One region of the Paenibacillus terrisolis genome, then DNA from elsewhere that is predicted to be linked to it. Evidence: a T-box and tRNA genes for the amino acid it is inferred to sense, from the RefSeq annotation. Region 1 holds a T-box; the other holds one or more tRNA genes.
What was found. A T-box is a leader RNA that pairs with one kind of tRNA and senses whether it is charged. The one in region 1 lies ahead of ileS (isoleucine--tRNA ligase), so its partner is inferred to be a tRNA-Ile.

Region 1 (3,412 bases):
CTGCCCGTTTTCATCCAGCACATGTCCCGTTGCGATAACCGCTTTGTAAGGAGCTTTCCCTTTGAACAGCGTGGACACCGCCAAGAGGCTATAGAACCAGCCGCGCGTTTGGTCGATGCCCTCGCAAATCATATCCGCCGGGAACTGCTCTTCGAAGGTTTGTTCGTTTTCAAACGGATAATGGTGCTGCGCAAAAGGCATCGAGCCGCTGTCAAACCATACGTCGATCACTTCGCTCGTCCGCTCCATAACCCCGCCCTCGCAGTGCGGGCACTTCACTTTGACTTCGTCTACATACGGCTTGTGCAGTTCCAAATCCTCGCTAACGTGACCCACCGCGTGAGCGCGAAGGTCCGCCAAGCTGTGAGGCGCATATTGTCCGCCGCAGTCCGGGCACACCCAAACGTTAAGCGGCGTTCCCCAGTAGCGGTTGCGGCTGATGTTCCAGTCCACCAGCTCTTCGAGGAATTTGCCGAAGCGGCCTTCGCGAACATGCCCCGGATACCATTCCACGGTGTTGTTGTTGGCAATCAGCTGATCCTTGACCGCCGTCGTTTCGATGAACCAGCTTTCCATCGCGTAGTAGAGCAGCGGCGATTTGCAGCGCCAGCAGAATGGGTAGCTGTGCTCGTATTTTTCTTTGCTGTAAAGGAGCCCTTTCTCCGACAGCGTTTTGACGATATCCAGATCGCAATCCTTCACGAAACGTCCGGCAAAATCGCTGACGGCATCCGTGTATCGGCCTTGACCGTTTACCACGCTGACAAAGCTGATGCCGTTTTCGCGGCATACGCGATAGTCGTCTTCACCGTGAGCCGGGGCCATGTGAACGATCCCCGTACCGCTGGCGTCCGTCACGAAGGAAGCGCCTACGATCACATTGATTTTCTCGGCTTGGATATAGCCAAACGGCGGCGTATAGGTTTTGCCGACGAATTCGGAGCCTTTATGGATCGACTCCACGGTATAATCGCCTTTCATGACCTTCTCGACCAGGTTTTTGGCTACGATATACACGCCGTCTTCCTGTTTCACTTTGGCGTACTCCATGTCCGGGTTTACGGCAAGCGCTACGTGAGCAGGCAGCGTCCAAGGCGTCGTGGTCCAGGCCAGCACATACTCGCCGGTATCATGCAGCTTGAATTTCGCGGTCGCGCTGAGATCCTTCACGTCCTCGTAGCCCTGAGCCACTTCATGAGAGCTCAGAGAGGTTTGGCAGCAAGGGCAATACGGGCTGACGCGGTGCCCGCGGTACAGCAGCCCCTTGTCATGAATCGTGGCTAAAATGTTCCACACGCTTTCGATGTAAGTGTTGTTGAGCGTAATATACGGATCGTCGAGATCGGTCCAGTATGCGATCGCTTCGGTGAATTCCCGCCACTGCTTTTCGTAGCCGAACACACTGTCTTTGCATTTCTTGACGAATTCCTCGATGCCGTATTTTTCAATATCCTGTTTTCCGGAGATACCAAGCTCTTTCTCCACGCCCAGCTCAACCGGCAATCCGTGCGTATCCCAGCCGGCCTTGCGAACGACGCGATATCCCTTCATCGTCTGATAGCGGCCGACAAAATCTTTGATAACCCGGCCCAAAACGTGCCCGATATGAGGAAGTCCATTTGCCGTAGGCGGCCCTTCGTAAAATACGTAGTTGGGACGGCCCTCCCGGTTTTCGATACTGCGCTTGAACGTATTTTCCCGATCCCACTTCTCCAAAATGCGCAGGTCGCGTGTACGCGCATGTTCTTTGACATCCACTTTTTTCATGGTTTTCAATGACTTCCTTTCGTTTAGCTAAAATAAAAAAAGCCCCGCCCCCAAAAGGGACGAGACTTGGCTCGCGCTACCACCCTTGTTCCATGACTCTGCACATATAAACAACCATGCAGCGAAGTCATGACAACTCCATCCCATACGCTTCATATGGGGCCGGAATAACGGCCGACAGCCGGCAAAACTTACAATTCCCTCGGGCAGCAGACTTTCGCAAGTCCGGCTTCCTTCGGAAAATTCAGTTTGGCTTCTCCGGGAGGATATTCCGACTGCAGCTTGAACATTGGCTTTCAGCATTTCGCCAACTCTCTGAGGATCAACCACGCAGCGTACTGGTTCCCATCATCAAATCACTATGCAAAATATTCAACTCTTCGATATGTTATTATTTATAACTTATCCGTACGCCACATGTCAACCTTGGCGGACGCCCAGCTTAGTACATCTCTTTGGCTTCGCGGTCATGCTCGTACAAACGATCGCGATCCCGGTCACGATCGCGGTCTCTTTCACGATCCCGGTCACGATCCTCTAAGGTTTCCCAGCTATCGCTGCTTAACAAGTCCAGTTGCGCTTCAACCAGCGTGCGGAAGCGGGCGCGGTAAATGGAAGCCTGCTTCTTGAGCTCTTCCACTTCCATGGCGATCTTGCGCGATTTGGACAACGACTCGTTGACGATCCGGTCGGCGTTTTTTTCCGCTTCCTTCACGATCAGCTGCGCTTCTTTCTTCGCATTGTTTTTCACTTCGTCGGCGGCTTCTTGAGCCACGATGATCGTCTTGCTTAATGTTTCTTCAATATTAGCAAAATGATCCAGCTTATCCTGCAAAGCGATCAATTGGTTGTGCAGCTCTTTGTTTTCCCGAATCACGATTTCATAATCTTTGATTACCTGATCGAGAAATTCGTTAACTTCGTCTTCATCGTAACCACGAATACGTCTAGAGAATTCCTTGTTATGTATGTCCAGCGGCGTTAATGGCATGATCCGCACCTCCTGTGAATTTGGCAACTCCCGCAAGAAAAGCAGTGTCACATTTTCATTTTCAACGATTTTCAACGTTTCATTCATGAACATATTTCGATCTATAATTTCGACAATAATCCACGAACTCCTGCAAAGAGTTCAGATAAATTTGCCGATTTTGACACGGTATCTTCCTTTTTTCGTCAAACCGTCCATCTCAAGCACTTTGAACCGTCCGAAGCCTTGCAGCGCAACGACATCTCCGGCCTTTAACGGCTTGGAGGGATCCTCCTCCGTTTTCCAGTTGACGCGGCAGCGGCCGGCTTTGATCGGAATCAGCACCTTGCTGCGGCTTAAACGGAACACATCGCTGACGATGCCGTCGAGCCGCAGGGAAGCAACCGTCAAGTCATGAGGCTCCAGCTCTTTTTCCGCAGTTTGCAGTTCGCCGATTTCCAGCAGTTCCGTCATAATGCCAACCCGGTGCACTTGACGAAGATTTGTATCGAGAAACGGGGCGATATCTTCTGCCACCACCACGTGGCATCCGTCCTCCCGGACATGAATATCCCCGATTTTGTCGCGTTTAAGCCCCAGTCCCAAAATCGCGCCCAGATAATCCCCATGCTGCAGCTCGATAAATTTCTGATCTCCGGACGTAATGCTGAGTAC
Region 2 (3,412 bases), on a different contig from region 1:
TGGCCGTGTTGTCCGCGGCGGCTATCTTGAGTTTATCGCTGGGAGCGCAAAGCTTCGCGGCTGCAACCGCTACTTTTACGGACCTTGCCCAATCTTCGGCTAAAGACAGTATTACGGCGCTTCAGGCGAAGGGTATCGTTCGCGGCGTGAATGACCGCGTATTTTTACCCAACGAAACATTAACCGAAAGCCAAGGCATCCAATTGATTATCAACGTTTTAGGACTAAGCCTAAACGCTGAAGCATCCACCGATAAGCCGGTAGCTAGCGACTATTTCAAAAATGCGAAAAACGACGCTTGGTACGCCGACGCCTTGGCCATAGCCCAAAGCAACGGTTTTGATCTTCCGGCCGATTTCGACCCGGCCAAACCGCTTACTAAGGAAGAATTTACGCATCAACTGATACTGGCTATGGAACATCACGGCAACCTGCCGATGATCAATATCGTTCCCGTGAAATTCCAAGACGAAGACCAGCTTAACGTGTTGTATCAAGGAACCGTGCAGCGCGCGCTTGTGCTTGGCATCGCCAAGCTGAATGAAGACAACTCCTTCCAGCCACAGGATAAAATCACCCGTGCGGAAGCCGCCGTATTAGCCTACAATGCGGTTCAGTATTTGGAGGCGCATCCCGCTCCTCCGTCCGCGGACGGAAGCAAATAAATCAGTTTGAAGAATATAAAGGGGCCGCCTCTCGCGGTCCCTTTTTCCGACTTCACTCCCCATTTCCGAAACAAATCGATGGAGCACACGTAATCTAATTAAGGAGTGATTGTGATGGGATTTTTTCTCTTTTTGTTTATTATCCTGGCGCTGCTTAATGCCGTATTTCCAAAAGCAGGCTGGTACATGCGGTACGGCTGGATGGTCAAAGGCGACGTCGAGCCCAGCGAGGCTTATCTTGTGATGAATCGAATCGCCAGCATTATCGTGTTGATTGTAGTGTTCTTTCTTATGTTTAGGCTTTTCTGAGCTTAAGGAGTGTGGTCTGCATGTTCTTTCGCATTGTTATCGTTCTGATAGGCGCTCTCTTCATTGCTCTGGGGATTTTCCTCATTAAAAAGCCCGACTTTAGATGGGAAGCCAATGAAGGCTGGAAAGTGCAAGGCGATTCGGAACCAAGCGAAACCTATATCGAGTTTGCCAAAGTCCGCGGAGTTTTCAGTATAATAGTAGGCTCCGTGTTTTTTGTTATAGGACTCTTTAGTTTGATTTTGTAAATCGCCCGCCGATTCAGTCCTCCCTGGCAACCTACAAGTTTGACAACATATCGACGGAAACGGAGTCAAGCTGAAATTGTATGATCTAAAAACCGATGATGGATATAAATTGCGAAATATTAAATTGACTCTCCATTAGGAGAGTCGATTTTTTTATTCAGCCAAGCTTCGCTATCGCACGTCATCTCTCTCACCCTATCAAAAAGCAAAAACCCCTTGCTAGGCAAGGGGTTCACGCACTATGGGCCCTGAGGGACTCGAACCCCCGACCAATCGGTTATGAGCCGACCGCTCTAACCAACTGAGCTAAGGGCCCGACTACAAAGAATTGCGGGGGCAGGATTTGAACCTGCGGCCTTCGGGTTATGAGCCCGACGAGCTACCGGGCTGCTCCACCCCGCGTCAATAAATAGCGACAGTTAATAATATACACGAATTCCACCGCGCTCGTCAAGCGGTAACTGCCTTGGTTCAGATGATAAAGCGAACGCCGTATTTCCCTTTGCGAGAGCGGAAAATTTCGATTTGGCGCATATCGTCGAACCCGTAGATCCACCCGTCATGCTCCAATCTTTTGGCTAAGCATCCGGCTTGAAATTTGGTTCTGTATAATTTATTGAAGTATACCCAGCGCATCTCTTGTTGCCCTTCCTTTCGCAAAATTGTTTGATTTCTACGGTACCTATAGAATACCCAAGAACGGGCAAAAAAAGCCGCCGGAAATCTCCGGCGGCCTTCCTTATATTTCCTTGTATCAGCCCTTGCCTCCGGCGGCTGCCTCAGCATTCGGAACAAACGGCGTTCCATCTTCTTGGAACTGGGTTTTCGGATTGTTTTTGATTTCCTGCAGCATGGTATTTCCCTTATCCGACCATTCCTTCAGCGCTTCGGCAGGCGTTTTCTTGTTGTCCACCACTTCCTGGAAGAAGTTTCTGCCGCTATTGGTGATGTTGTAAAGGCCCGGTTTATCCGCCATCATTTTATCCATTTTCGGATCGGTCGGCGGGATCGGCTTAAGCAGATAGAACGCTTGAATATTATAATCCAGACCTTGCTTCGGTTGAATATAGGATTTGCGGGACACCATTTCATAAGAATTGCTGCGCGACTTCAGCTTCGCCCATTCCTCGCTGTCGATAAACTTGATGAAATCCCATGCCGTATCCGGGTTGGGAGCGGCACTGTTGATAGCGAACGTATTGCTCAAATAGATGTTTCCGCCAATTTCCGGCTTTTCGGGATGGACAGGTACCGTCACGACATCCCAGTCCACTGGCTTGAAGTCTTTGATTTTTGCGGCATTGGTATTGGCGTCCTCGATTTCGTTGACATAACCGCTTTCGGCAATCGTCATTGCCGTTTTACCGGAAAGGAACAAATCGCTATTAATGGCATTCCAATTAATGGCGCCGCCATTATTCATGCTTGAGTTGTCCGGAAGAATTTTGTCTTTGGCCAGTTTACTGATCGTTTCCCATACTTTGGTCCATTGGGGCGTATTCACCGTCATAGTCTCAGCTTTATCGTCAAAAGTCTTTAACTGCAGCGTATTGACATAGTTAGCCTGCATATCATAATAAGGATCGCTTCCTTGATAACGGCCGAACGAAAAGCCGTAAACGCGGTCCTTGCCTTCGCCTTTTGTTACGCGGCGGGCGAGGTCAAAAATTTCGTCCCACGTCATTTTATCGGTTGGCGGTTCAACCCCGGCGTCAGTAAATATTTTTTTGTTGTAGTACAGGGCGGAAGAAGAGAAGGAAGGCGCCAAAGCGTACAAGCTGCCTTCGCCCAGATCTTTGATGCCGTCGATGACCGCCGGAACGAAGTCCGAAGTATCGAATTTATCTTCTTGAATCATCGGATCAAGCTGCTTCAGCATATTTTCCTGAATCAGCTGGTTCAGCACGCTCGTATCCGTGACTACGATATCTACCGGGTTGCTGCCGGTCATGATTTTCTTCATGCTTTCCAAGTAGTCCGGCTGTTGATAAGGCTGCGAGCCATCGCTATAACGGTATTGGGATTGATCGATTGCCGGAACCACTTCAATCTTAACGTTTTGATGTGTAAACTCATAAACATCCGTGAATTGCTGACGGAAATACGAGTCGTCTGTAGAACCCCAAAGAACGCCGATCCGCAGCACCTTCTCCTGTTCTTTGTCCGCCGCTTTGCCGCCGCTGCATCCTG

Region 2: it encodes a tRNA-Ile, which carries the amino acid that the T-box ahead of ileS (isoleucine--tRNA ligase) is inferred to sense. The anticodon was not compared.

What each region holds. Positions count from the first base shown of each region.
Region 1 is NZ_JBKFGG010000004.1:153,991-157,402, forward strand. Features, by position in the region: gene ileS (isoleucine--tRNA ligase) at 1-1,767, opposite strand, end outside; T-box leader at 1,820-2,128, opposite strand; gene ACI48K_RS04835 (DivIVA domain-containing protein) at 2,210-2,758, opposite strand; gene ACI48K_RS04840 (YlmH family RNA-binding protein) at 2,900-3,412, opposite strand, start outside.
Region 2 is NZ_JBKFGG010000003.1:124,596-128,007, forward strand. Features, by position in the region: gene ACI48K_RS03950 (S-layer homology domain-containing protein) at 1-665, shown strand, start outside; gene ACI48K_RS03955 (DUF6199 family natural product biosynthesis protein) at 780-974, shown strand; gene ACI48K_RS03960 (DUF6199 family natural product biosynthesis protein) at 995-1,222, shown strand; tRNA gene ACI48K_RS03965 (tRNA-Ile) at 1,465-1,538, opposite strand; tRNA gene ACI48K_RS03970 (tRNA-Met) at 1,551-1,624, opposite strand; gene ACI48K_RS03975 (ABC transporter substrate-binding protein) at 1,977-3,412, opposite strand, start outside.